2 regions of the Hydrogenovibrio crunogenus genome follow, and region 2 is predicted to be linked to the other one. Evidence: riboswitches for the same ligand, from Rfam matches in the RefSeq annotation. Region 2 holds a riboswitch; the other holds the start of a gene.
The links. Region 2 has a riboswitch for cyclic di-GMP ahead of GHNINEIG_RS05135 (peptide chain release factor 3). Riboswitches for the same ligand answer to the same signal wherever they lie in the genome.
Positions count from the first base shown of each region.

Region 1: another riboswitch for cyclic di-GMP. It lies ahead of GHNINEIG_RS01415 (hypothetical protein); the one in region 2 lies ahead of GHNINEIG_RS05135 (peptide chain release factor 3).

Region 1 covers NZ_CP032096.1:320,807-343,852, reverse strand. The annotation lists gene fusA (elongation factor G) at 1-530, opposite strand, end outside; gene rpsG (30S ribosomal protein S7) at 592-1,065, opposite strand; gene rpsL (30S ribosomal protein S12) at 1,124-1,498, opposite strand; gene rpoC (DNA-directed RNA polymerase subunit beta') at 1,637-5,863, opposite strand; gene rpoB (DNA-directed RNA polymerase subunit beta) at 5,863-9,921, opposite strand; gene rplL (50S ribosomal protein L7/L12) at 10,108-10,479, opposite strand; gene rplJ (50S ribosomal protein L10) at 10,519-11,019, opposite strand; gene rplA (50S ribosomal protein L1) at 11,196-11,885, opposite strand; gene rplK (50S ribosomal protein L11) at 11,891-12,319, opposite strand; gene nusG (transcription termination/antitermination protein NusG) at 12,392-12,925, opposite strand; gene secE (preprotein translocase subunit SecE) at 12,928-13,311, opposite strand; tRNA gene GHNINEIG_RS01450 (tRNA-Trp) at 13,371-13,447, opposite strand; gene tuf (elongation factor Tu) at 13,528-14,718, opposite strand; tRNA gene GHNINEIG_RS01440 (tRNA-Thr) at 14,790-14,865, opposite strand; tRNA gene GHNINEIG_RS01435 (tRNA-Gly) at 14,936-15,010, opposite strand; tRNA gene GHNINEIG_RS01430 (tRNA-Tyr) at 15,033-15,117, opposite strand; gene GHNINEIG_RS01425 (GlcG/HbpS family heme-binding protein) at 15,437-15,928, opposite strand; gene truC (tRNA pseudouridine(65) synthase TruC) at 16,034-16,798, shown strand; gene GHNINEIG_RS01415 (hypothetical protein) at 16,849-17,388, opposite strand; cyclic di-GMP riboswitch class I at 17,363-17,441, opposite strand; cyclic di-GMP riboswitch class I at 17,540-17,618, opposite strand; gene GHNINEIG_RS01410 (adenosylmethionine--8-amino-7-oxononanoate transaminase) at 17,882-19,174, shown strand; gene GHNINEIG_RS01405 (peptidase M42) at 19,281-20,342, shown strand; gene GHNINEIG_RS01400 (OsmC family protein) at 20,443-20,859, opposite strand; gene GHNINEIG_RS01395 (type III PLP-dependent enzyme) at 20,871-22,067, opposite strand; gene speE (polyamine aminopropyltransferase) at 22,118-22,987, opposite strand; gene speD (adenosylmethionine decarboxylase) at 22,971-23,046, opposite strand, start outside.
Region 2 covers NZ_CP032096.1:1,064,407-1,071,279, reverse strand. The annotation lists gene GHNINEIG_RS05135 (peptide chain release factor 3) at 148-1,722, opposite strand; cyclic di-GMP riboswitch class I at 2,214-2,288, opposite strand; gene GHNINEIG_RS05130 (response regulator) at 2,384-3,058, opposite strand; gene GHNINEIG_RS05125 (ATP-binding protein) at 3,070-4,488, opposite strand; gene GHNINEIG_RS05120 (cytochrome b) at 4,534-5,079, opposite strand; gene GHNINEIG_RS05115 (DUF1841 family protein) at 5,354-5,788, shown strand; gene GHNINEIG_RS05110 (sulfurtransferase) at 5,808-6,677, shown strand; gene GHNINEIG_RS05105 (hypothetical protein) at 6,674-6,873, shown strand, end outside.

The DNA of each region.
Region 1 (23,046 bases), 740 kb from region 2:
TCTTCTGCACCAATAGGCAACTGCATAGGAACCGGCAACGCACCCAAACGATCAATAACCATTTGATTTACGTTTAAAAAGTTCGCTCCAGCACGGTCCATTTTATTAACAAAGCCCATACGTGGCACGCCATACTTATCCGCTTGACGCCAGACTGTTTCAGACTGAGGCTCAACACCACTTACTGAACAAAAACACGTTACAGCACCATCAAGAACACGCAATGAACGCTCTACTTCAATCGTAAAGTCAACGTGCCCTGGAGTATCGATAATGTTAATACGATGCTCAGGAAACTGCTGCGCCATCCCGCTCCAGTGAGTAGTCGTTGCTGCAGAAGTAATTGTAATACCACGCTCTTGCTCTTGCTCCATCCAGTCCATGGTTGCACCACCATCATGCACCTCACCAATTTTGTGAGAAACACCTGTGTAGAACAAAATACGCTCTGTTGTTGTGGTTTTACCCGCATCAATGTGGGCCATGATACCGATATTACGATATCTTTCAATTGGGGTCTTACGTGCCACGTTAATTAACCTTTTAATTTAATTCTAAAATAATAAAGGCCCTAACCGGGCCCAATTTAGATTACCAACGGAAATGTGAAAACGCTTTGTTCGCTTCCGCCATTCGATGAGTATCTTCTTTCTTCTTAATCGCAGAACCGCGATTTTCGAGAGCATCTGATAATTCACCAGCTAAGCGCAACATCATGCCTTTCTCACTACGCTTACGAGCAGCTTCTACAATCCATCTCATCGCTAGAGCTGTCTTACGCTCTGAACGCACTTCAACTGGTACTTGGTAAGTTGCACCACCCACACGGCGAGATTTAACCTCTACCATCGGGCCAACATTTTCCAAAGCTTCTCTCAGTAGCACTGCATGCTCGCCGCCTTTTTTTCTATCTACAACAACATCTAATGCATCATAGACAATTTTTTCAGCGACAGCTTTTTTACCACTGACCATAATCATGTTTACAAACTTTGTTAATGTTGTATCACCAAACTTTGGATCTGGTAAAACTTGTCTTTTAGGTATTTCTCTTCTTCTTGCCATTCTTACTCTTCCGGTATAAATTTACACTAATTATTGCAAAACGTATGTTAAGGAATTATTACCCCTTAGGACGCTTCGCACCGTACTTAGAACGACCTTGTTTACGACCATCTACACCTGCGCAATCCAGAGAACCACGAACTGTATGATAACGTACACCAGGTAAATCTTTTACACGACCACCGCGAATTAAAATCACGGAGTGTTCTTGCAAGTTGTGACCTTCACCACCGATATAACTAGAAACTTCATATCCGTTAGTTAAGCGTACACGTGCAACTTTACGTAGGGCAGAGTTAGGCTTTTTAGGGGTTGTTGTATAAACACGCGTACATACTCCACGACGTTGAGGACAAGCCTCTAGCGCAGGTACATTTGACTTTTTCATCTTATCTTTACGCGGCTTACGCACCAACTGGTTAATAGTAGCCATTAATTCTCACTCCATCTTAAGATCTAAATCTTAATTACTAAAAATCCATGGGCTAAAAAAGCCCATGAGTAAGGTTGAGGAATTTTAGTGATCCCCAAACACATTGTCAAGCATAAGTTTATGAATTTATTCAATGAATCATTCAGTTGTTTGCTCGACACTCTCTGTTATAGAAATAGTTTCTTCAACTACTTCTTCTTGAACAGCGCTTTCATCATCCGTGTTCATAAACGCCGCTAACTCACGTTGAGTTTTTTCACTCGCTTCCTTGCGAGCCTTATGATAAGCGAACCCTGTTCCGGCTGGAATCAAACGACCTACAATAACGTTTTCTTTCAACCCGACCAGTTTATCTTCTTTTCCACTTACAGCAGCTTCCGTTAATACACGAGTTGTTTCCTGGAAAGACGCAGCGGAAATAAAGGATTCTGTGGCTAACGAAGCCTTAGTAATCCCCAGTAACACTCTTTGGTAAGAAGCTTCTACAGAGCCTTCATCAGAAACTTTTTCATTCATCTCAAGCACTCTTGCAAACTCAGCCTGTTCACCTTTGATCAAGCTTGTATCACCAGTTGAGCGAACTTCAACTTTTCTTAACATCTGACGGACTACCGTTTCAATATGTTTATCGTTAATTCTTACACCTTGTAAACGATATACATCCTGAACTTCATCAACAATATATTTAGTAAGCCTCTCAACACCCAATAGTCTCAAAATATCATGTGGATTAGGGTTACCATCAACAACAATATCCCCTTTCTCGACGCGCTCACCTTCAAACACATCAACTGAACGCCATTTTGGAATCAACGTTTCGTGTTGCTCTCCGCTGTCCTGAGTAATCACTAAACGTTGTTTACCTTTAGTTTCTTTACCAAAACCAACCACACCAGATACCTCTGCCATGATTGCTGGCTCTTTCGGCACTCTAGCTTCAAACAAGTCTGCCACTCGAGGAAGCCCCCCAGTAATATCTTTAGTTTTTGAAGATTCCTGAGGAATTCTTGCCAAAATATCACCTGCACCAACCTTATCAGACTGGTTAACGACGACCACCGAGTTTTCCGGTAGGTAATACATTGCTGGTGTTTGTGTTCCAGGGAATGGTACAACTTCACCTTTATCATCCACCAACTGGATATAAGGTCTTAACTCTTTAGTCGCTGAAGAACGCTCTTTAGAGCTTTTAACAACGTGAGTCGTCAACCCTGTCAGTTCATCTACATGTTCTTCTACAGCACCTTCAAAATTACCAAATTGAATAATCCCTTCAGCTTCAGTGATAATCGGATGTGTATGCGCATCCCATGTTGCTAGTACATTACCAGAAGTCACATCAATGCCGTCTTTAACATTCAGCATCGAACCATAAGGAATCTTATACCTTTCTTTCTCTCTCCCTAAACTATCTAGGATAGAAATTTCCCCTGAACGTGAAGTCACCACAACCTGATTTTCAGTGTTTTTAATGGTTTTTAAGTTATCAAATTTAACTTTACCTTCATGCTTCACTTCAACCTGACTTTGCGCCGTTGAAGCAGATGCCGTACCACCGATATGGAATGTACGCATGGTTAACTGTGTACCTGGCTCACCGATTGATTGTGCAGCCATAACCCCAACTGCTTCACCCAGATTCACCATATGGCCTCGTGCCAAATCACGACCATAACACTTCTGACAAATACCAAACTTCGTTTCACAGGTAATTGGAGAATGTACTTTAACGGCATCAACACCAGATTCATCGATTAGGTTTACTAAACGCTCATCAAGTAATGTACCCTTTTCTACAATAATTTCGCCATCTAGACCAGCGACATCTTCTGCAACAACACGGCCTAGAATTCGCTCTTTAAGTTCCTCTACAACTTCACCACCTTCAACATGTGGTGCCATTGTAATACTAGCTTCAGTTCCGCAGTCAGGCTCTGTAACAACTACATCTTGAGCAACATCGACTAAACGACGAGTCAAATAACCTGAGTTTGCCGTTTTCAATGCGGTATCTGCCAGACCTTTACGAGCCCCGTGTGTGGAGATAAAGTACTGAAGTACATTCAACCCTTCACGGAAGTTTGCAGTGATCGGAGTCTCAATGATAGAACCATCTGGTTTAGCCATTAAACCACGCATACCACCTAGCTGGCGCATCTGAGCAACAGAACCACGAGCACCAGAATCAGCCATCATATAAACCGAGTTAAAAGAGGTTTGCTTAACATCTTTTCCTTCAGCATCCGTAACAGTTTCAAACTGAAGCTCTTCCATCATTGATTTTGTGACTAATTCATTAGTATGAGACCAAATATCAACAACTTTATTGTAACGCTCACCTTCAGTGACTAACCCTTGCGCAAACTGTCTCTGAATTTCTGTTACCTGATCATCAGCACGCTCAATAATTGATGCTTTATCATCTGGAATAAGCATGTCATCTGAACAAAAAGATAAACCAGCAAGTGTAGACCACTTGAACCCTGCATACATAAGCTGGTCAGCAAAAATCACTGTTTCTTTAGGCCCAAGAAGACGATAACAGGCGTTCAAGGCTTTAGAGATATTCTTTTTTGTTAAATTAAGATTTAACAAATCAAAGCCAAGACCTTTAGGCAGAATTCTCAACAAAAGGGCTCGCCCTACAGTTGTATCAACAAGACCTTTCTTAACAGATTCAACACCTGCATCATCAATAATAGTTTCTTCAATCTTTAATTTAATCTTGGTATGTACATGAACCGCTTTAGCATCTAAGGCACGCTGTACTTCCATCCAGTTAGAGAATGCTTTTCCTTCCCCTTTTGCGTTTACTTTTTCACGGGTAATATAGTAAAGCCCTAATACAACATCCTGTGATGGCACGATAATAGGATCACCATTTGCAGGAGATAATAAGTTATTAGTCGACATCATCAGGGTTCTGGCTTCAAGCTGCGCTTCTAGTGAAAGAGGCACGTGGACGGCCATTTGGTCACCATCAAAGTCGGCGTTAAAGGCAGAACAAACCAATGGGTGCAAGTTAATTGCTTTCCCTTCAATCAAGACAGGCTCAAATGCTTGAATCCCAAGTCTATGAAGCGTTGGGGCACGGTTCAACAGAACTGGGTGCTCACGAATGACTTCGTCCAAAACATCCCAAACCTCTGGCAAACCTTGTTCAACCATCTTTTTAGCAGCTTTAATTGTCGTAGCCAAACCACGCTTTTGAAGCTTACTGAAAATAAAAGGCTTAAACAGCTCTAAAGCCATTTTCTTAGGCAGCCCACACTGGTGCAATCGCAACGATGGACCAACAACAATAACGGAACGACCAGAGTAATCCACACGCTTACCAAGTAAGTTCTGACGGAAACGACCTTGCTTACCTTTGATCATATCAGCTAAGGATTTTAATTGGCGTTTGTTTGTTCCTGTAACAGCTCTTCCACGACGCCCGTTATCAAGCATCGAATCAACCGACTCTTGAAGCATACGCTTTTCATTACGAACAATAATGTCTGGCGCCATCAAATCTAATAATCTTTTTAAACGATTATTACGATTGATCACTCGACGGTATAAATCATTCAAATCAGATGTGGCAAAACGACCACCATCCAAAGGCACCAACGGTCTTAACTCTGGCGGCAACACTGGAAGCACATCTAAAATCATCCATTCAGGCTTATTTCCTGATTGAACAAACGAGTCAATCAATTTTAGACGCTTAGAAATTTTCTTCTGCTTGGTTTCTGAGCTGGTTGCTTCCATTTCTTCGCGCAAGCGTGTTGCTTCTGCGTCAAGATCAATCGCTTGTAGCATTTTCTTGATGGCCTCAGCACCCATTTGAGCTTCAAATTCATCACCATATTCATCCATCGCATCTAAGTATTCTTCTTCACTTAGCAACTGCCATGGTTCAAGCGGTGTTAAACCTGGGTCAACAACCATAAAGGCTTCAAAATAAAGCACCGCTTCAATCTCTTTCAATGTCATATCTAACATTAAACCGATTCTTGAAGGTAATGACTTTAGAAACCAAATATGAGCAACAGATGTAGCTAGGTCGATATGCCCCATACGCTCACGACGTACTTTAGACTGAGTAACTTCTACACCACATTTCTCACAGATAACACCGCGATGCTTTAAGCGCTTGTATTTACCACACAAACATTCGTAATCACGGATTGGGCCAAATATCTTGGCACAGAACAATCCGTCACGCTCAGGCTTGAAGGTACGATAATTAATAGTTTCAGGCTTTTTAACCTCACCAAAGGACCACGAACGGATCTTTTCAGGAGAAGCAAGAGTAACTTTTATCGTATCGAAGTCACTTGATACATTTTGTTTTTTTAGAAATCCTAATAAATCTTTCATTATTCTTGCTCCAACTCAATATCAATACCCAAGGCACGAATTTCTTTACGTAATACACTGAATGACTCAGGAATACCTGGTTCCATGTATTCATTACCATCGACAATATTTTTATACATGCGTGTACGACCATTTAAATCATCTGATTTAACTGTCAACATTTCTTGTAATGTAAATGCTGCCCCATATGCTTCTAGAGCCCACACTTCCATCTCACCAAATCGCTGACCACCAAATTGTGCCTTACCACCTAATGGTTGCTGTGTAACTAAGCTATAAGGTCCAGTTGAACGCGCATGCATTTTGTCATCAACCAAATGGTTCAACTTCAAGTAATACATATAACCAACTGTGACTGGACGATCAAACTCTTCCCCGCTGATACCATCGTATAGCTTCATTTGACCTGATTCTGGCAAATCCGCAAGTCTTAGCAAGGCCTTAATTTCATCTTCAGATGCGCCATCAAACACAGGAGAGGCCATCGGAACTCCTTTACGAAGATTGCCAGCCAACTCGATGATTTCTGCATCAGTCAAAGAGTCAAAGTCAACTTTTTGACCTTGAGTTTCATTGTAGATTTTATGCAAGAAAGTTTTAAGTTCCTTGATATCTGCTTGTTGTTCAAGCATGGCATTAATTTTTGCACCCAATCCTTCAGCAGCAAGCCCAAGGTGAGTTTCTAGAATCTGCCCAACATTCATTCGAGAAGGAACCCCTAACGGGTTCAAACAGATATCTACAGGTCGACCCGTTTCATCATAAGGCATATCTTCAACGGGACAAATACGTGAAATAACACCTTTGTTACCATGGCGCCCAGCCATCTTATCACCCGGTTGAATGCGACGCTTAACGGCTACATAGACCTTAACCATTTTCGAAACACCTGGCTGAAGATCATCACCTTGAGTTAATTTCTTCTTCTTCTCTTCAAAAATTCCATTTAACTCTTCTTTCTTAGCAACAAGCTGCTTTTCCAGACTCTCTAAATGCGAAGCAAGAGCTTCGTCTGCTACATTCAAACCAAACCATTTACTTGACTCTTGAGAAGCTAAAAAGTCTGCTGTAATTTCAGTACCATCCACTAATTTTTGACCAATCAGCATTGGTTGGATACGATCAAGAGTATCTTCTTCAAGTATCTTGTATTGCTCATCAATGTCTTTTCTAACTTTTTGCAACTCATCTTCTTGAATTGCTAAAGCACGGGCATCTTTTTTAACACCTTCACGCGTAAAGACCTGAACATCAATAACGGTTCCTTCCACCCCTTTACTTACACGTAAAGACGTATCTTTCACATCTGATGCTTTTTCACCAAAGATTGCACGTAGAAGTTTTTCTTCTGGAGTTAATTGAGTTTCACCTTTTGGTGTCACCTTACCAACCAAAATGTCACCCTGCTTAACTTCCGCACCGACATAAACAATTCCAGACTCATCTAGTCTGGACAATGCTGCTTCACCAACGTTCGGAATATCTGAAGTGACTTCTTCAGGCCCTAACTTTGTATCACGTGCAAGACAGGTCAATTCTTCAATATGAATGGTTGTATAACGATCTTCTTGCACCACTCTTTCAGAAACTAGAATCGAATCTTCAAAGTTATAACCGTTCCACGGCATGAAGGCGATACGCATATTTTGACCAATAGCCAACTCACCTAAATCGGTTGAAGGACCATCTGCCAATACATCACCACGCGATACGACATCACCTGCTTTGACAATAGGTTTCTGATTAATACAAGTGTTTTGGTTTGAACGCTGATATTTAATCAAGTTATAAATATCAACCCCAGTTTCACCTTCAGCAATCTCTTCCTGGTTTGCACGAACTACAATACGAGCAGAGTCTGAAGAAACAATCTCCCCACCACGCAATGCAATCACAGTAACACCAGAATCAATCGCAACAGTTTTTTCAATCCCTGTTCCAACTAACGGCTTATCAGCTCGCAATGTTGGGACAGCTTGACGCTGCATGTTTGACCCCATCAAAGCACGGTTAGCATCATCATGCTCAAGGAATGGAATCAAAGAGGCTGCAACTGAAACGATTTGTTTTGGTGAAACATCCATATAATCAACATCTTGAGAGGATGCCAAAATCGTTTCATTTTTATGTCTTGCTGTTACTAGTTCATCAAGTAATTTATTGTCTGAATCCATTGCAGCACTGGCCTGTGCGATCACAAACTGTGCTTCATCGATAGCAGAAACGTATTCAACCTCTTCCGTCACTTGACCATCAATAACTTTGCGATATGGTGTTTCTAAGAAACCATATTTATTAGTTTTTGCATAAATAGCCAATGTATTGATCAAACCAATGTTTGGTCCTTCAGGTGTTTCAATTGGACAAACACGTCCATAATGCGTTGGATGCACATCACGTACTTCAAAACCTGCACGCTCACGTGTTAGACCACCTGGCCCCAAAGCAGAAACACGTCGCTTATGAGTGACTTCCGATAGAGGATTCACTTGATCCATAAATTGTGACAACTGACTCGAACCAAAAAACTCTTTAATAGCTGCCGAAACCGGTTTAGCATTAATTAAATCTTGTGGCAACAACCCATCTGTTTCAGCTTGATTTAGACGTTCTTTAACCGCTCTTTCTACACGTACCAAACCTACTCGGAAGGCATTCTCTGCCATTTCACCAACAGCACGAATTCGTCTATTACCAAGTGTATCAATATCATCAATTGTGCTTAAGCCATTACGAATATTAAGCAGTTCTTTTACAACATCGACAACATCTTGATTTTCAAGTACCAGACTGCCTTCATTGTCTTTACGCCCTAGGCGTCTGTTTAGTTTCATTCTACCAACTGAAGACAAGTCATAACGCGCTTCATCAAAGAACAAACTATTAAACAACGCTTCTGATGATTCTTTTGTTGGCGGCTCACCAGGACGCATCATGCGATAAATCTCAATTTGAGCTTCAAGTTGTGATGTAGTGGTATCTAGATTCAACGTATCTGAGATATAAGATCCATTTTCTAAATCGTCAATAAACAAAATACGGAAAGATAAATCTTTAATAGACTTCATTGTTTCAATCAAGTCACTGGCGATGACTTCGTTCGAACGAGCGACTAACTCGCCAGTCTCTTCATTCGTAATTCCTGAAGATAACACTTTTCCTAGAAGATACTCTTCCGGGATAACAACACTCTCAACTTTCGCTTCTTGCAGTTGCTTAATGTTTCGTGCTGTAATTTTCTTACCAGCTTTCACAATTACTTTATCGCCATCAGCGATATCAAATGCCGCAGTTTGTCCTTTTAACTGGCTTGGAACCAGTTGCATGACAAATGCATCCTTCTTGTAAGAAATATGCGTGTGTTCAAAAAAGGTATCTAGAATCTCTTCAGAGCTATACCCCATAGCTCTAAAAATAATCGAAACTGGAAGTTTACGACGACGGTCAATACGAACAAACACACAGTCATTATGATCAAATTCAAAATCCAACCAAGAACCGCGATATGGAATAATACGAGCATTAAATAAAACTTTCCCAGACGAATGTGACTTTCCTTTATCACTGTCAAAAATCACACCAGGGGAACGATGAAGTTGAGTAACAATAACGCGCTCTGTTCCGTTAATAACAAATGTTCCATTCTCTGTCATTAAAGGAACATCACCTAGATAAACCTCTTGCTCTTTAACATCCTTAACCGGGCGCTTTCCTGCTGGCGCATCTTTATCAAATAAGACCAAACGCATTTTGACACGCAAAGGGGATGAATAAGTTACACCACGTTGCTTACATTCCTTAACATCAAACTCTGGTTGACCCATCGTATAGCTGACGTACTCAAGATCTGCTGTTCCAGCAACACCATGAATCGGAAAAACAGATGAAAATGCAGAGTGCAATCCTATTGGATCACGCTCAAGTGGTTTTTTATCCTTTTGTAAAAACTCTTTGAAAGATTCTTTCTGGAGAGAAAGAAGATAAGGAACTTCAAGAATTGAAGATCGTGTCGCAAAATCTTTACGAATACGTTTCTTTTCAGTTAAAGAATAGGTCATCATTACCCCAACATTCGACTAAATAAAAGAAAGAAAAATTTCTTTCCAGAAAATGCATAAAACTGTAATAACAGAACCAAATATCTCAATACTATTGATTACACTTTTACACACTACTATAAACAACAAAAGGCCGACGCAAAAAACGCCAGCCATAATCATGCTACAAGAGCAGAAGAAGAAGTTTTACTTAACTTCGACTTCAATACCTGCTTCTTTAAGCTCATTTGCAAGAGTTTCTGCTTCTTCTTTAGAAACACCCTCTTTAAGCGTAAATGGTGCACTTTCAACTGCACTTTTCGCTTCTTTAAGCCCAAGACCAGTTGCGCCACGAACGGCTTTGATTGCTGCAACTTTGTTATCACCAGCACCAGTCAAGATAACGTCAAACTCAGTTTGCTCTTCACCAGCAGCGCCAGCATCACCAGCAGGACCTGCAACTGCAACTGCAGCCGCAGAAACACCAAATTTCTCTTCCATTGCTTCAACAAGTTCAACAACTTCCATTACTGACATGTTAGCAACTGCTTCTAAAATATCGTCTTTTGTAATTGCCATTTTAATTTTCCTTAAATTAAATATTTTTAATACGTAAGCTTAAGCTGCTTCAGCTTCTTTTTGATCTTTAACTGCAACAAGACCACGTGCCACCTTAGCGACAGGCTCTTTCATTACATAAAGTAGCTTACTTAATGCTTCATCGTAGGTCGGTAGAGCCGCAATTGCCGCTAGCTGACTAGCATCCATCACACCTTCACCAATCGAAAGCGACTTAACTACTAAAGCTTCATTTGCTTTTGAAAAGTCTTTAAAAACGCGAGCTGCGTTTCCTAACTCTTCTCCAGAAAATGCAAAGATTAATGGACCAGAAAATGTTTCTGCCATATCTTCAAACTTAGTTCCAGCAACAGCTCGACGAACCAGTGTGTTTTTAACAACACGAACTGATACATTTGCTTCACGTGCTTTAGAACGTAGTTCTGTTAATTGCTCTACAGTCAACCCACGATATTCAGCCGCGACCATTGAACCCGCTTCTGCAATAATTGCAGAGACTTCTTCAACAACGGCTTTTTTATCCTCGATATTGAGTGCCATATAACCTCCAAAACAGCTTGACTAAAGCCAAGCTCCTCCATCTACGTAGGTTTGAATCTATTAAGAATGTAACTTCAACATTCACCTACGGTCTGCGATGGGCGCTCTCTCAATCTAAGTATTACTTAACTTAAGGAGTCCCAATTCGCATTCTCATCTATTAAATGAGAAATTTCTTACAATGATGATTGATCAACAACAATACCAGGGCCCATTGTGCTAGAAATAGATACTTTTTTCATATAAGTACCTTTTGCAGCAGCAGGTTTAGCCTTGTTCAAATCTTCAATCAATGCGTTTAAATTTTCTTTTAATTTTTCAGGCGCAAAATCAACCTTACCGATTGACGCATGAACAATCCCTGCTTTATCAGCACGGAATCGAACTTGACCTGATTTTGCGTTCTTAATTGCATTTACCACGTCAGGCGTAACTGTTCCAGTTTTAGGATTCGGCATCAATCCACGAGGACCCAACACTTGACCTAACATACCGACAACTCTCATCGCATCTGGAGACGCAATCACAACGTCAAAATCCATCATGCCACCTTTCACTTCCGCTGCGAGGTCATCCATCCCAACAAACTCAGCACCCGCTTCTTTTGCCGCCGCTGCATTTGCATCGCCAGTAAATACCGCAACACGCACGTCTTTACCAGTCCCATTCGGCATAACCGTTGCACCACGTACAACTTGGTCAGATTTACGAGGATCAATCCCTAATTTAATAGCAACATCTACAGATTCAGAAAACTTAGCTGTCGCCAGTTCTGAAACCAAAGAAAAACCTTCAAGAACGTCGTAAGACTTTAGAGAATCAACTTTCTCAGCAAACATCTTTTGTTTTTTTGTTAACTTAGCCATTCCCATTACCCCTCTACATTCAAGCCCATGCTACGAGCTGAACCAGCAATAATTTTTACTGCCGCATCTAAATCGTTAGCATTCAGGTCTGCCATTTTTGTGTTTGCAATTTCTTCTAACTGCGCACGTGTTACTGTTCCAACCTTATCCATATTTGGAACACCAGAACCTTTTTGGATACCAGCTGCCTTTTTCAACAAAACTGATGCAGGAGGCGTCTTTGTAATAAACGTAAAACTACGGTCATTAAAAACAGTAATAACAACAGGAACGGGAAGATTTTTCTCTAAAGATTGAGTCTGTGCATTAAATGCTTTACAGAACTCCATAATATTCACACCATGCTGACCCAAAGCAGGACCAACTGGTGGACTAGGGTTTGCATTCCCAGCAGGAACTTGCAACTTAATATAGGCTTCAATTTTCTTAGCCATTTCTTTCTCCTTGTGGGTATAACGTCTTTCGACTTCCCAGGGTTACTAAAAACTTACAACGTAAGCAATAATTTAATTTTTCTCTACTTGAGTAAACTCAAGCTCAACAGGTGTTGAGCGACCAAAAATCAGTACAGACACCTGCAACTTGTTCTTATCGTAGTCAACACCTTCAACAACTGCTTCAAAGTCATTAAAGGGACCATCAATAACTCGGACCATTTCTCCTGGTTCATAAATAACTTTTGGCTTAGGCTTATCAACACCCTCTTCAACTTTCTGAAGAATACGATCCACTTCTTTTTGACTAATGGGCGCAGGTCGATCAGATGTACCACCGATAAACCCCATTACCTGAGGGACACTTTTAACCAAATGCCAAGTATCTTCATTCATTTCCATCTGAACCAGAACATATCCAGGAAAAAACTTTCTTTCCGAAGTTCTCTTTTTCCCTTCACGAATCTCAACAACTTCTTCTGAAGGAACTAATATTTGTCCAAAGCTATCTTCTAAACCTGCGCGTTCAATATATTCAGATAAACCTTTTTTGACTTTATTTTCATACCCTGAATACGCATGAACAACATACCATCTCTGAGCCATAACTATCCACCTTGTCCTGTTAACACCTGAACAGCCCATAAAAAGAACATATCCACTAGCCACAAGAAAATACTCATCACAATCACAACCGCAAACACTATCAACGTCATTTGAACCGTTTCTTGTCTTGTCGGCCAAATAACTTGCTTCACTTCTTTTTGCGCGTGCGAAAGATAACTGAACCAAGACCGTCCTTTATCAGATTGATAAAAAACCAATCCGGACACGGCAATACCACCAATCAACCCCAACACTCTAACAACGGCATGAGCATCTGAATAATAGTAGTAACCTACCAAACTCATTAAAAGTAATATAACTGAGACAACAACCTTCAATGTCTCCAGCGATTTAGCTGCCGATGGATTTTCTGCTTTTTGACTCATAATATAATAAACATCTGAAATAAAAACGACCCGTCATTCAAACAGGCCGTTATAAAATATGGCAGGGGTAGAGGGATTCGAACCCCCAACACCCGGATTTGGAATCCGGTGCTCTACCAATTGGAGCTATACCCCTGTAACTAAACTTTTCAGTTTCAGTATTCGAAAAAAAAGGGGATTATACAACCCCCTTTTTCTTTTAGCAAGTGCTAATTATTAATCAATAATTTTAGCAACAACACCCGCACCAACTGTACGTCCACCTTCACGAATCGCGAAACGTAAACCTTCGTTCATCGCGATCGGGTTGATTAACTCTACAGTCATTTGCACGTTATCACCAGGCATAACCATTTCTGTTCCTGCTGGTAGTTCACATGCACCTGTTACATCTGTTGTACGGAAGTAGAACTGTGGACGATATCCTTGGAAGAATGGTGTATGACGACCACCTTCATCTTTTGATAGTACATACACTTCTGCTTCGAACTTAGTATGTGGTGTTACTGTACCCTTATGAGCAAGTACTTGACCACGTTCGATATCTTCACGCTTAGTACCACGCAATAGGATACCTACGTTATCCCCTGCTTCACCTTGGTCAAGCAGCTTACGGAACATTTCAACACCTGTTACAGTTGTAGTTGTTGTTGGACGGATACCGACGATTTCGATTTCTTCACCAACTTTTACAACACCTGTTTCAACACGACCTGTTGCAACCGTTCCACGACCTTGGATTGAGAAGATATCTTCTACAGGCATTAGGAATGGTTTATCTGTTTGACGTGTTGGTTCTGGGATGTATGTATCCAATGCATCTACCAAACGACCGATTGATGGCTCACCAATTTCTGATTGATCACCTTCGATAGCTTTAAGAGCTGACCCCATGATTACCGGTGTATCATCACCTGGGAAATCATAAGTATCTAGAAGTTCACGAACTTCCATTTCTACTAGCTCTAGCAATTCTTCATCATCAACCATGTCAGCTTTGTTTAGGTAAACAACGATGTATGGCACACCTACCTGACGAGATAGAAGAATGTGCTCACGCGTTTGTGGCATTGGGCCATCTGCTGCTGAACATACTAGGATTGCACCGTCCATCTGTGCCGCACCTGTGATCATGTTTTTTACATAGTCGGCGTGACCTGGGCAGTCTACGTGAGCATAGTGACGTGTTTCTGACTCATACTCAACGTGTGCTGTTGAGATAGTAATACCACGCTCACGCTCTTCCGGTGCGTTATCGATGTTAGCGTAGTCTTTTGCTTCGCCACCGAATTTTTTACCTTGTACAATTGTTAGAGCCGCTGTAAGAGTTGTTTTACCATGGTCAACGTGACCAATCGTACCAACGTTTACGTGCGGCTTACTACGTTCAAACTTTTCTTTTGCCATGATGCAAACTCCGTTAAAACAGCGACAGACTTTTTACAAAGCCACGCCCGCCTAGTGAAAAAATCAAATTCTGGAGCTCTCAACCAGGATCGAACTGGTGACCTCATCCTTACCATGGATGCGCTCTACCTACTGAGCTATGAGAGCAAATATTAAAAAGGCCCTCACCATCAACCTACATAAAACAATGCAGACCAACAAAGAGAGCCTTATAAATTGGAGCGGGTAGGGGGAATCGAACCCCCCTCATCGGCTTGGAAGGCCGAGGTAATAGCCAATATACGATACCCGCATAATGTAAACACAATTTAAAATGGTGGAGGGTAGTAGATTCGAACTACTGAAGGCATAGCCAGCAGATTTACAGTCTGCCCCCTTTGGCCGCTCGGGAAACCCTCCCAATCAAATTGATGGAGCGTATTTTAAAGCAAAACGCGTTAGTGTCAAGAGAAAAACCAGAATTTTTCTATTTTATTAAATTCAGTTCATTCACCTGCTTACTAGAAGCTTACTTTAAAGGGTTTCGAGCAATCAAAGCGCCATATATCCACCCTATTCTGGCTAGGACAACACCTTCACTTTGTTGAACTAAAGAGTATATTAAATCGATAAGTAATTAAGATTCAAGACCTTATCGAATAATTTTATCTTTAAAAGCTGTAAAGCATGCTGTCGAATCTGAAACTTGTATCACTAGATTACGAGGATTAATGAACGTTTATTCTGCAAAATCCAAGCGCTCCTGCACAGACTCAATTCCCTTGGCAGCGCACACTTCATCCTTTTCACCACCGGGCGCACCACTGACACCAACAGCCCCAATCCTAACGCCGGCCGCTTTAATAGGAACACCACCTTCCATAACAATCAAACCATCAATATGATTCAACTCCGGACGTATATCCGCCCTTAACTGACGGAACACACCTGATTTAATACCTGACATGACCACCATATTCGCTTTTTCTTGAGCAATTTGTAATGTAAACCTGGGTGCAAGATCATCTCTCATAGCTGAGCGCAGCACGCCATTGCGATCAACCACTACAGCACTGACCTGATACCCTTGTTTTCGGCAAGCCAATATACTGGACATCGCAATGTCATTTGCAATACCTAACCCAATAGTCTTAGTGGTAACCACGTCGTTTGCAAAAGCATGCCCCATAATGACAAATAAGAACATCCCAATGACTTTGCTTATTTTCACTTCAACCCCCTTTTTAGTAAAACAACCAAAATCTTATCTTTTTTGTATTTCAGCATAAGGTTTTGTTTAGAATGTGCAATCACTTTGAAATCAGCGGTATGCCATATGCAAACAGACTGCCAACTCGACCAATTTAAAATACTGTATCAAGATGACTACCTCGTCGCAGTCCATAAGCCTGCCGGGTTACTCGTGCACCGCTCACCAATAGATAAGCATGAAACACAGTTTGCAGTACAAATGACTAGAGATCAGATCAAACAAAAGGTCTACCCTCTGCATCGATTAGACAAAGCAACATCAGGCTTATTATTGTTTGCTCTTGATTCTAACACCGCACGATTAATGGGACAGCAATTTGAAGAACATACCATTCAAAAACAGTATCTAGCGATATGTAGAGGGTGGATGAATGAAACCGGTGAAATTACTCATGCGTTAAAACATAAATTAGACAAGCTGGGCGATCGTCATACACAAACCAACAAACCTCCCCAGGAAGCCCTCACAAATTATGAGCGCCTGGCGACGACTGAAGTCATGTATAAAATGGGAAGATTTGATTCCCAACGTTATTCTTTAGTTAAGTTAATGCCAAAAACAGGGCGAAAACACCAACTACGTCGACATTTAAATCACATCAGCCATCCTATTATTGGAGATGTCAAATATGGAGATCGCCACCACAATCATTTTTTCAATACGTGGTTAGGACAACACCGACTTTATCTAGCGGCGACCAGTTTAACGTTCAATCATCCAAAAACCAATCAGCAGATGACTCTGAACGCGCCTCTTGAATCAAGCTATCAAAAAGCAATACAACATCTGAACTGGCAGGAAGAAACGGTCAATTACACAACTTCATAATGACCGTTTTATTTTGATTTAGTCGAATTGGCTGAACCCATGCCATCCATCTAATGAAGGGAAGCTTGAAAACGTAGCATGACCCCCATATCATCGGAACCATACAGCTTGGTTTTCGCTTCTTTAACACCCAATGACATTTGCCATTGTTCCCCTTTAGAAATCAATAAATTGCTATCGACCAGGTTAAACCCCATAACAATATTTGATTTATCATTTCCAAAGCGCAAAAAATCAACAACCGTTACGCTTTTCCGAGCCTGACAACAATAAGGCTGCTCTATCTCAACGGAATAAGCAGAGCTATTTAGCGTACGAAGGTTAACCTTCGCTTCTACTTCAAACATGTTTTTTAAAGACCCACTTACCGCATGAAATGTCTGCAGTAATTGAACACCAAGATTATCTTTTGTATCAGCCAATGCATCGGGCGCCCCCATTGTCATTAAGCTAATACAAGCGACCGTCAGTCGAGCCTGACGGTTTATTTTTTTACAAACAACATCTTCATCTCCTTGAGAGAACTCAAGCGAAACGTGTGTTGAAGAGTGGTAGAAAGTACTGGTTTGCAACCTGGCGATCTCAAACATTGAGACCCATGGCTTTCCGTCCCTGCTTCACAACAAGTTTGGCAATTAAAAACTTTCATTAGAAAGAAAAGGAATACCTGTTGTAATCCACGGCCGGAAAAATGGGAACAAATCAATCATACAAATGCCAAGAAACGCATTTTCTAATCAATTTGGCAACCTGGCGATCTCAAACCTTGAGACCCATGGCTTTCCGTCCTTGCTTCACAACAAGTTTGGCAAAATTTTCTGTCTAATACCGGTAACAACAATTAAACATTGTTTTCGTTACTTGCAAACTATTCTACTTCTTTTTAAAGTAACATCAACTACTTAGGTATTTTATTTTTTTATAGCAGTCATTAAGAAACCTTTAAGAAACCATTGAGACCTCTACAGTAATGCTTCTGCGCTGATTATGTCAGCCTCTTTTTTGAAACTTAATTTTTAGGATAATGAAACTCTGGTATGTTTTCGTTATCATACGCTAACGATAAATGACTGAAATATAAATATGACTCACTGGCAATCACTTTTACAATTTGATCAAGAACACATTTGGCACCCTTATGCAAAAATGCCGGCTGATACTCCCGCCATCGGCGTTGCCAAAACCCAAGGTTCCATCATTACCTTATCTGACGGCAAAGAATTGGTAGACGGCATGAGCTCATGGTGGGCCGCTCTTCATGGCTACAACCATCCTGCCATTCAAAAAGCGATGATTGACCAAATCGAAACCATGCCGCATATTATGTTTGGAGGCTTGACCCATGAACCTGCCATTGAATTGGCAAAACGTCTCATCAAACTGACGCCCCCGCCATTACAAAAAGTATTTTTCACGGACTCCGGTTCCGTCGCGATGGAAGTGGCTATTAAAATGGCTATACAATATTGGATTAGCTTAGAACAACCTCAAAAAAATAAACTCTTAGCACTCAAAAATGGCTACCACGGGGATACGTTTGCCACCATGTCAATCTGCGACCCGGATAATGGCATGCACCGTTTATTTAACAGCACATTGCCCCAGCACTTTTTTGCGCCCGCTCCGCAAAAAGGGTTCGATATTGACTCGGACAATCAAGACATTGCCGAATTTAAAACATTACTTGAAAAACATCACACTGAAATAGCCGCGGTGACCTTGGAACCTATTGTGCAAGGTGCTGGAGGGATGCGTTTCTATCGCCCAGACTATCTACGCCAAGTTCGTGAACTGTGCGATGAATTTAACGTATTACTCATTGCAGATGAAATCGCTACCGGGTTTGGGCGAACCGGAAAACTATTTGCCTGCGACTGGGCCAACATCAGCCCCGACATTATGGCACTAGGCAAAACATTGACTGGTGGGAATATCACGCTGGCGGCCACTCTGGCCACAGAAAAAATCAGCGACACCATTAGCCAAGGCCAACCAGGCCTGCTCATGCATGGTCCAACCTTTATGGCCAACCCGCTTGCTTGTCGAGCTGCATCCTCCAATATTGATGTATTATTAGCCTCCCCATGGCAAGAAAATATTCAACGGATTGAATCGCATTTCCTCAATACGTTTCACTCTTTAAAATCGCTACCTGGTGTTGCCGATACGCGAGTGTTAGGAGCAATAGGCGTCATTGAACTGGAGCGCAATGATTTAGGTGAAACCATTCAACATCTGGCTGTTCAAAACGGCGTCTGGATTCGTCCTTTTGGCAAACTTATTTATACCATGCCAGCCTACAACATTCCCGCAGACCAACTCAAGCAATTAACTGAAGGACTAAAAACCGCCATCACTCAAGCGCTGCAGCGCTAACGAAGATCGCCTATCCAAATCTTTAAATGAATGAGTGCTTTCTTTTTGAATGACTTCAATTAAAATTGAAGTCTTCGCATCTTATGCTTCTTAATATAGGTCTAGCATGGACAATAGTTTCAGTGAATTTCTCGATTTATTAAAATCATTAATCAGACAACCCAGTGTCGTCGGTGCAGAACATTCTTTTTTTAGAGTACTGCAACGCGAGCTGGAAGAGCGTGGTGCCAAGGTCACTTGGTATGAAGGCTTACTGGTAGCGCAAGGAAATGCGCCGGAAAGCTGTCACTTTTCAAGCCATATCGATCGTCACGGACTCATGTGTACAGGACCAAATGAATTCCAGTTTGCCGCTTTCATTGCCGGAAAAATGACCGACCTACTCGGTAATGATGTCAGTAATGAACTGAAAATGACCTTAATGAACCGTTTTGAAAGCACACCTGTTTTAGCCTACGAACCCTGGTCAGGTGCTTACCGGGGGTCAGGGACGATTAACAATGCTTATATTTGTGAATTTCGTAATAACTTAATTTTTGAGGTTGAAGGCTTAGAACATTTGGTTGCTGGAACGCCTGTCGGTTTCCAAGACAAACTCAAAGTAGATGATGGGTTGCTGTCTGGTCAGCTCGACAATGTTTTGACCGCCGCCATGCTGGTGCATTTATTCAGTTTGGGATATCAGGGAACGGCCTTTTTTACCGCAGAAGAAGAGTCGGGTGGAAGTTGGCGTTATTTACTGGAATGGTATCGCCGATTTGGAGACCCGACCAATAACTTATATGTGTTAGATACCAGTCCTTACCGTAATCGAGAAGAAGCGGACAAACAATTGGTGGTGCTCAGAAACAAAGATGAACATGCCGAATTTCATCTAGAAACCACTCAGGATTTGGCACGACTTTGTTTTGATCTCGACATTCCCTTTAGTTTTAAGGATCAATATATAGAACACCTCAACCAACAGACATTAGGCTCAGATCAAGCTCGAATGAGTATTGGACGCACAGAGCTGGGTAGAATCACCGCCAATGCAAATGGACTGGTGCACGGCACCACACTCCAAATTCCGACTACCGGTTATCACACCATGAATGAAACCGCTTCCATTGAAGCTTGTGAAGCCTTCTTAAACGTTCTTATGCATCTTGCAACCCTGAAACCTTAAACAAAAAAACGACCAGGCCTGGTCGTTTTTTTGTTTAAGACGGAGAGTCACACCCAATCAGAAGATCATTCAACCGATCAATGGAATGACTTAAAAAGCGTTATGGCGCAACAATCTCGAAATCATGAGACATTTCGACAGAGTGCTCCAACATTTTGGACACCGAACAATATTTTTCAGCCGATAAGTTGACCGCTCTTTCCACTTTTTTAAGATTTAAATCTTGTCCAGTAATTTTAAAATGCACATGAATTTTCGTAAACACTTTGGGAATGCTGTCGGAGCGCTCAGCGGTGATTTCAACCTGACAATCGTCAACCGCCTGCTTACTCTTTTGCAACATCATGATCACATCAATGCTGGTACAGCCACCCAATCCAAGCAACACCATTTCCATGGGGCGCGCGCCTTTGTTTTCACCACCGACTTCAGGCGCCGCATCCATCAATACGGAGTGCCCACTTTCTGTTGTGCCTTCAAAGGCCATTCCACCTTGCCATTTAATGATTGTTGCCATCTTGTTATCCTCTATTCATCATCCGTATGGTCAATTAAGTCTTCAACCACCACTATCTTAGGTTTAGGATAATAGTTAAATTCCGACGCAGACGCAATGGTATAGGCGCCCATTTGTTTCGCAATCAAAATATCACCCACCGCTAATTCCGGCAGTTCAATGTCTTCATCCACCACATCGACACTGTCACAGGTCGGCCCAGCCAACACACTCGGATAAAAATCGCCTGTCGGATCAACCGGTTTTAAAGGGGCAATCGGATACTTAGCATGATCATACATTTGACCACTCAACGCCCCATAAACGCCATCGTCCAGATAATACCAAGTTCGAGCACCACGTTTCGCTTTCCCCACCACTCGAATGACTTCAATCATCGAAGGCGCTGAAATGAATCGACCCGGTTCCGCAAACACCTTCACGGAAGCTGGCAATTCAGCTAACGCTTCCATAATTGGCGCACAAAAATCTTCGATCGGCATGACCGGACCTTGATAGGACACCGGAAAACTGCCTCCAATATCGAGCCATTTCCAATGAACATGGGACATTTCTTTCATGGCCGAAATCGAAGCCTGCACCGCGTTCACTTGGGCAAAAGGCGACAAGGATTGCGATCCCACGTGGAAAGACAAGCCCGACACGGTTAAGCCATTTTCCATCGCTAAATTAACCAGGCCTGGCAATTCTTCCAAGGCCGACCCAAACTTACGGGATAAATCGACAATGGCATCCTGGCTGCGGAAACTGACCCGTATCATCAATTCCACTTCATCTTTATACGGAATAAACTTCAGCACTTCATCCGGGTTGTCCACCACAAACCGGGTGCACCCGAAATCCAACGCATGACGAATTTCACGGTCTTTTTTAATCGGGTGAGTGTGAATACATTGATGCCCTTCAATGCCCAACCCTTTAACCAAGTCAACTTCTCCTGACGTGGCCAAATCAAAACTGCCTCCCAGTTTTTTCAACCGACGAATCACGGCAGGGTGTGCGAGTGATTTAATGGCATAAAATAACTCAACCCCAGGCAACGCTTTTTGCAAAGCACTGTACTGGTATTCCACTTCTTGCAAATCCAAAACCAGAAAAGGCGTTTCATGCTGTGTCAGCAAGTCCCTTAAGGTTGAGCGGTCAAACTGCTCAAGTTCATCCGGGTGCGTCTGTTCTGCAAAATGTTGGACGAGTTCTGCTGTATTCAATTTATGTTATTCTCCAAAAGGCCGAATCAGCCTGTAAATTAATGTATTGCTTATGCTTGTATTGCTTGTTGTAAGTATTTGGGCAGTGCAAAGGCCCCAATATGTAATTCCGGCGTATAAAAACGCGTTTCAATCGCCGCGGCGTCATAACGTGACCGAATGACGTCAACGGACTGTTGCTTTAAACTCAGATCATTCGTTGCCCAGGCAAACGTCATAATCCCACCCACGTATGTGGGGACAGCGGCCGAATAAAAACTCGACTCGTTGAATAACGGTGACAAACGCTTAAACGTCGTGGTGACTTCATCCGCCTGCATAAAACTGACCCCGTTTTGCGCCACGAACAACCCGCCATCGTTCAAACATGACTGAATGCCTTGGTAAAAGCGAGAGGTGAATAACACTTCTCCTGGGCCAATCGGGTCGGTTGAATCGGAAATAATTACATCAAATTTTTCCGTGCAGTCAGTCACAAAATCCACCCCATCAGCGATCACTACGTTAGCCTTCGAGTGTTCAAAAGCACCCGCTGAATGCTTAGGCAGGTATTGCTTACACATGTCAATGACTTGCTGATCAATCTCAACCTGAGTCACTGTGTCGACAGTTGGATGTTTCAACACTTCACGCAAAATCCCCCCGTCACCGCCGCCGATAATCAACACTTTCTTAGCGTTGCCATGCGCGAACATTGGGACATGCGTCATCATTTCGTGATAAATGAACTCATCTTTTTCCGTGGTCTGAATCACGCCATCTAAAGCCATCACCGTCCCCCACTGATCATTTTTGAAAATGATCAAATGCTGATGCCCGGTATCGACTTCAAACAGCACCTCACTCATCACAAACTGCTGTCCCCAGGTTGGATAAAGCGTTTCTAAATACGTATTGGTTGTTTTAGCTTTGGTTGTCATCAGTGACTTCCCCGCGCAGAATATTGTCCACCCCGACTTTACTCGGCGTGAAAGCGGCT
Region 2 (6,873 bases):
AAATGCTTAGCGATAAAATTTAAAATAAAAGTGATTTGTCTTCACGCTTTATTCAAATTTTGAAACATGATCGAATGAAATTTTTAAGAAGAAAAATTCATGCCAATCGGTGATTGGCATGAATTTATATGAGATAGGATAATTTAATCAGTGTTCGCGTGTGGCAACAAACTGAAGCTCAGGCCAACGCTCTTCAATCAGTGTTAAATTAACACGAGTAGGGGCAATATAAACCAACTCTCCAGCAGCATCATAAGCCACGTTCTCTTTAACTTTCGCCAAGAACTTGTCGATCTCAGTTTTATCACCAATGACCCAACGTGCCGTTGAAACATTAACCGGTTCGAATAAACAAGTCACGTTGTACTCATCTTTTAGTCGCTGGGCCACCACTTCAAATTGCAGAATCCCAACCGCACCCAAAATCAAATCATTATTAATAATTGGACGAAATAATTGCGTTGCCCCTTCTTCTGACAGTTGCGTTAATCCTTTTTGCAATGCTTTCATTTTCATTGGATCTTTCAGCTGTGCCCGCCTGAACAATTCTGGCGCAAAGTTTGGAATCCCTGTAAATTTCAGGTCTTCACCTTGTGTGAAAGTATCCCCGATTTTAATCGTGCCATGGTTATGCAACCCGATAATATCACCTGGATAGGCCAATTCTGCTTGATCGCGCTTATTTGCTAAAAATGTAATTGCTTTCGCAATTTTAACGTCTTTACCAATCCTGACATGCTTTAAACTCATGCCCTTTTCATACTTACCAGACACGATTCGCATAAATGCCACGCGATCACGATGCTTAGGGTCCATGTTGGCTTGGATTTTAAAAATAAAACCGGTTAATTTTTCTTCATCAGATTTAACAAATCGCGTGCTGGCTTCACGCCCTTCTGGCGCAGGTGCATATTTTGCAAAGCCATCTAATAACTCTTGCAAACCGAAATTATTCACGGCTGATCCAAAAAATACAGGGGTCATTTTCCCTTTTAGAAAAGCATCCAACTCGAATTCATGGCTGGCCCCTCTGACCAGTTCAATTTCATCTCGTAATTCTTCTGCAAGACTGCCTAACTTTTCATCTAGCTCAGGATTATCCAACCCATGAATCAACTCCCCTTCCGAGGCATTCAACCCATCAGCCGATTCAAAAAGACGTACGGTATCATTATAAAGATGATAGATCCCTTTAAAACGTTTTCCCATACCAATTGGCCAAGTCATCGGGGCACAATTGATTTTCAATACCTCTTCCACTTCATCCAACAGCTCTATCGGCTCCTTTCCTTCACGGTCCAGCTTGTTGATAAACGTTAAGATAGGCGTGTCTCTTAGGCGGCATACTTCCATTAATTTAATGGTTCGATCTTCAACCCCTTTAGCCACATCAATCACCATTAAAGCGGAATCCACAGCCGTCAGAGTACGATAAGTATCTTCCGAAAAGTCTTCATGCCCAGGGGTATCCAAAAGATTGATCATGACATCTTTATAAGGGAACTGCATCACGGAGGACGCAACAGAAATACCTCTTTCTTGCTCCATCTTCATCCAATCGGATGTAGCCGAACGATCTGTTTTACGACTTTTTACCGCCCCAGCCATCTGGATGGCGCCACCGTATAACAATAGTTTTTCAGTGACCGTGGTTTTCCCGGCGTCCGGGTGGGAAATGATGGCAAAAGTACGCCTTTTATTTGTTTCTAATTGCAGTGACATAAATCGATTTATCTACTTAATTGGGCTTGAGGTGTATTTGAATAACAAAAAACAGCCAGGCCTGGTCGTTTTTATGAGAACGTTAAATACTTTTGGGCAGAATTATACCTGATATTAAGAGCGATTCCTAAAGGAATCCTTTAGAGAAGGAAATGCGAATCAAACGGGTCAGATCAAAGAAAAAAATGGGGGCAAAAAAGCCCCCCAAAAATTTTCCCCCTAGTGTGGTATTCCCACGTCAGAAATGGGAAAGAGGAAAATTAGTTGCACTCTGAACAAGGTTATAACTTGATAAATCATCAATAGATAATGCAGTTAAAAAACAACACAACATCAGCAAAATGAAAAAAGCGATAAACGGCTTGATGCATAACTGCCATGTCATTAATTTTTTAAAAGGCTAAATGAAATCCAATCACATAGAAAGGATCTAAACAGAACATATAACGATAGGTTCTTAAGTGTTTCCACTTAAATAAATGTGTCGTTAAAAAGGTAACCCGGCCATCTCAGAGAGATCCGTGGCTTTCTGTCTTCGCCTCGCGACGAATTTAGCTTTATCAAATTAAGATGAGGTAATACTAAAAGATTCGATACAAAAAAACAATAGTTTTTTTACGTAATTTTTAAAAAAAGCGCCTTTTTTCAATACTTCTAAGCATTAAGCGTGAAACTCAAACTTATAACCGACGCCATAAACTGAGTAAATCAATTCTTTTGAAGTCAATTCGTCTGCCAGCTTATGTCGTAGCTTTTTAATATGACTGTCTACCGTGCGATCAGAAACCACTCGATTGTCTGGATAAATACTTCCAATCAACTGACTTCTGGAATAAATACGCCCGGGGCTAGCGCTCAATAACTTTAAGATCGCAAATTCAACCATAGATAAATTAACCGTTTTTCCATGGTAACGAACCTGATAACGTTCTTCATCCATATGCCAATCTTCATGATCTTCCTGGCGTAAAGAACTTCGTCGAAGCAAGGCCTTAACGCGTGCAACCAATTCACGAGGACTAAACGGCTTACAGATATAATCATCTGCACCTAATTCCAGGCCTAAAATCCGATCAATTTCTTCTACTTTAGCCGTTAACATGATAATCGGTACCTGGCTAATGGCTCGGACTTCTTTACAAACTTGCAGTCCATCTTTTCCCGGCAACATAATATCTAATAAAATCAAGTCAACAGGATGCTGCTGAACCCAGTCCAATACGTCTGACCCATTATCAATACACACCGTTTTAAAACCACTGTCTTGTAGGTACTCTTGAACAATATTGGCAATTTTAATTTCATCTTCCACAATTAAGATGGTTTCATTACTCATCGAAATTCCTTTTAAACCGGTAACTTTACTGAAACTTTTATGCCACCCAATTCAGACGGAGCCACAGAAACCTTGCCCATGTGAGCTTCCACAATCTGCTGTACAATTGCCAACCCAAGGCCAGCACCGCCATGCCGTCGGTTTCGAGACCCTTCTGTGCGATACAATCTCTCAAATAAATATGGAATTTCATCTTCATTAACGGAAGGCGCAGAATCTTCAATGCTAAAAATGACATGACTTGAAGTACGACTTAACGAGATTATAACTTGTCCCTGTTCTCCTGAAGCCGTCACGGCATCTGTATAAGCAATACTATTCCATAGCAAGTTGGTGACCAGTTGCTGCAAACGCGATTCATCACCATTTAATTTGAAGGTATCTTCAGAAAAGTGCACCGACAACCGCAACCCTTTTTCTTGAGCTGCATCGTCTACCATCGCCACTGAGCTCGTCACAACACGTTTAAAATCAACAGGGTTCATTTTATAGTTCAATCCCCCAATATCATTCAAGGTGACCTGGTATAAATCATCCACCAACCGATTGAGCCATAAAACTTCTTCATGAATTTGCTGCAAATTTGTTTCATTAGCAGGACGAATACCATCTTTAATAGCCTCTAAACTGCCCTGTAAAATCGTCAACGGTGTCCGTAATTCATGAGAAATATCGGCAATCCACTGATTTCTACTTTGCTGACTTTTTTCCAGACTGGCGGCAAGATAATTGAAGTCTTGTTGCAGCTGCCCGAACTCATCTTTTCGGTCATGCTGCAAGCGTGTTGCAAACTGACCTTGAGATAACTTTCGCATCCCTAATGTCAGTTTTCGTATTGGAGATAAAAAGTGACTGGCGAAAGGCAACAAGAGCAACAGCGCCACCCCTGTCATCAAAACCGCTCCCCAAGTGAAAACCATCGACTGATCTTCTGTAAACTCAATATCGGTCTTTTCCGTCAGCTCATCGCGATGGTTGTACCCCAGCTGCCCGACTTCTTCACGATCGACAATAATGGATTCTTCCATGCCATTTTTAGTTGGCTCTGGCCCAATAATCACCTGACCTTCTTTGCTGATGAGACTGACACGACTCTCAAACTCATCAGGATGAATTTGTAGCATTTTAGGGTACTCTCGTTCTAAGAGAATATCCATCGGAATATAGGTATGCGTTAAATCAACACGATGAGAGGCTGTCAACAAGCGTTGCCACACGTCTAAATCCAGGTCATTTGTATCAAACACCCCTTTTTCATCCATGTAGACTTCAATGTTATTTTTCAAACGCTCTAGACGAAGCTGATCTCGCTTATCCACATACTTAACCATGGTGTTATGCAGCAAGTATTGATTGCTCCACATCATGGCTTCAAGCATCAAAAACCCAAAGCCAAGCAATACTAAGATCAGTTTTAAGCGTAATGTCATAATCGAATCAAATTCTTTATCATATGAGCCAAGATTCTTGCCGTATTATTCTTTGCCAACCATGCGGTTTAAAGTAGCGTCTTTATAGAAATAATGATGTTTCAAGGCCCCCGCTATATGCAACACAATAATGGCAGGCAAAATCAACTCACCCAAAATTTCATGAAATTCTTCAGCCGCTTCATGTAAGCCCTCATTTTCAGATACAATCGCAGGCAAGACAAACCAATCAAACACGGCCACGTCATGCCCACCGGAGCTGGACATCACCCACCCCGATAAAGGCATCAGAACCAACCCTAAATACAGCAGCCCTTTCACACTGTGCGCTAAAATATGTTCAAAGCGTGTTGAAGACAAACTTTCAGGATTCGGCGACAGTTTCAGCCATAAGAGTCTAAAGAAGAACAATCCAAGAATAATCACCCCTATTGACTTATGCAGGTCATAGAGATCACTTCTTTCTGGTCCTTTGGGTAAAGAACCCATATAAATACCCAATGCAATCATGCCGATAAACAAAACGGCCGTTACCCAATGATTCACAATACTGACCCAACCAAACTGTGTGGATGTGTTCTTAATTCTCATCTTTTTTCCTTAAAAATATCGTCAGAAAACAATTTCTCGCAATAACACATTACTAACGTCAATGCTTACTTTACTCCGTGTATTGTATTTAGTATAAAATTTTAAAGCCAATTTAAATGTGCAATAACTGTGAACGCCGCTTTTACACTGGTTTTCTCTCACACCCAATCATGCTAAAACGCATACCAGATCCAAAAAACTTTGCGCAAATCCGGCGTGTTTTCGTTAAACTATCACTTAATTACAACCTTCCAAGAATACCGAAAAACACACTATGTTTTACACTACCGAACGAGACAAAATGCGTCAGTTTTATGTTGAAACCTGGCAAAAAGCAACTCAAAACCAACCTATGGATGCGATGGAAACCATGGTCGCCCGTGTTATTGAAATGCATCCTGAATATCACATGATGCTGACAAATGAAAAGCATTTGGGAAATGATTACTTGCCTGAGCTGGGTGAAACCAACCCTTTTTTGCATATGGGGATGCACCTTGGTTTACAAGAACAAGTCGCATTGGATCGCCCGGCAGGCATTCAAGCCCTCTATCAACAACTGGGAAATCAGATTGGTGATGTACATGAAACAGAACATGCCATGATGGACTGTTTAGGCGAAGCTCTGTGGCAATCGCAACAACAGCAAGGAATGCCTGATGAAGAAGCTTACTTGACCTGTTTGAAGAACCTTCTCTCTCCTTCTTAATTTACATTTGGGTCTCCTTATGCGTGTATTACCATTATTATGTTTATTATTCAGCTCTTCTGTTTGGGCAAAGCTACCCGTTTTCGTTTCCGCTGACTGGGTTCAGGAACACCAGGAAAACATCAAGCTGATTGATCTCAGCAGTCGAGATCAATTTCAAAAATACCATCTTCCCAATGCCATCTGGGTGAATTATGCTTGGCTCATCAAACCACAAAACGGATTGCAATTGAGTGGTGGACCGGACTATATGGCCAAAGTACTCTCTCAACTGGGGATTACACCCAAAGACCAAGTTATTCTTTATGACAACCAAGGGAATTTAGACGCCAGCCGACTGTATTGGGAGCTTAAAAAGCTCAATCACGAAAATGTTGCTCTGTTAGATGGCGGCAGTGTTCAATGGGTTTTAAAAGGTTATCCAGTTACTCAAAAAATGCCAAAAATCACCCCTGCAAACTATCCTACACCTTCAACCTCATCGACCGATCGACTCACAGCCAACAAACAAGAAGTCATGGCGGCCATTCAAAATAAACAGGTCGCTTTACTCGACACTCGAACCAAAGAAGAATATTTAGGGTCTTCTAAAGAAAAACGTACTGGACATATTCCTGGTGCTCAACTGTTCCCGTGGCAAGCGGCTGTTGATTTTCGCAATGGATACCAGCAACGTTCTGCACAACAACTGACAGCTTTTCTAGAGCAAGTCGGCATAACAGATAAAAACCAGCAAATTATTTTATACTGCAATACCGCCCATCGGGCAGCGCGTTTGTTTCCGATGTTGCAAAGCTTAGGGTTTGAACAAGTGCGACTTTATGATGGTTCCACTCAGGAATGGAGTCAGGACAAATCCTTACCATTGACGACAGGAGCAATTCAATGACAACTCAATCCCATCCTCTGAAACGGGCAATACGAAATGGACTTTTAATGGCGGTGGTCGTTGGTGGCGTAACACACTTTCAAGGAAGTGAAGCACCTGAAGTAATGACGTCCATGCTGTTTACTTTTGGTATCGTAACCCCTGCCTTGTGGCTCTCTTATCGCTTTACCCAAAAACTTCTGCAACGTCAACGCCA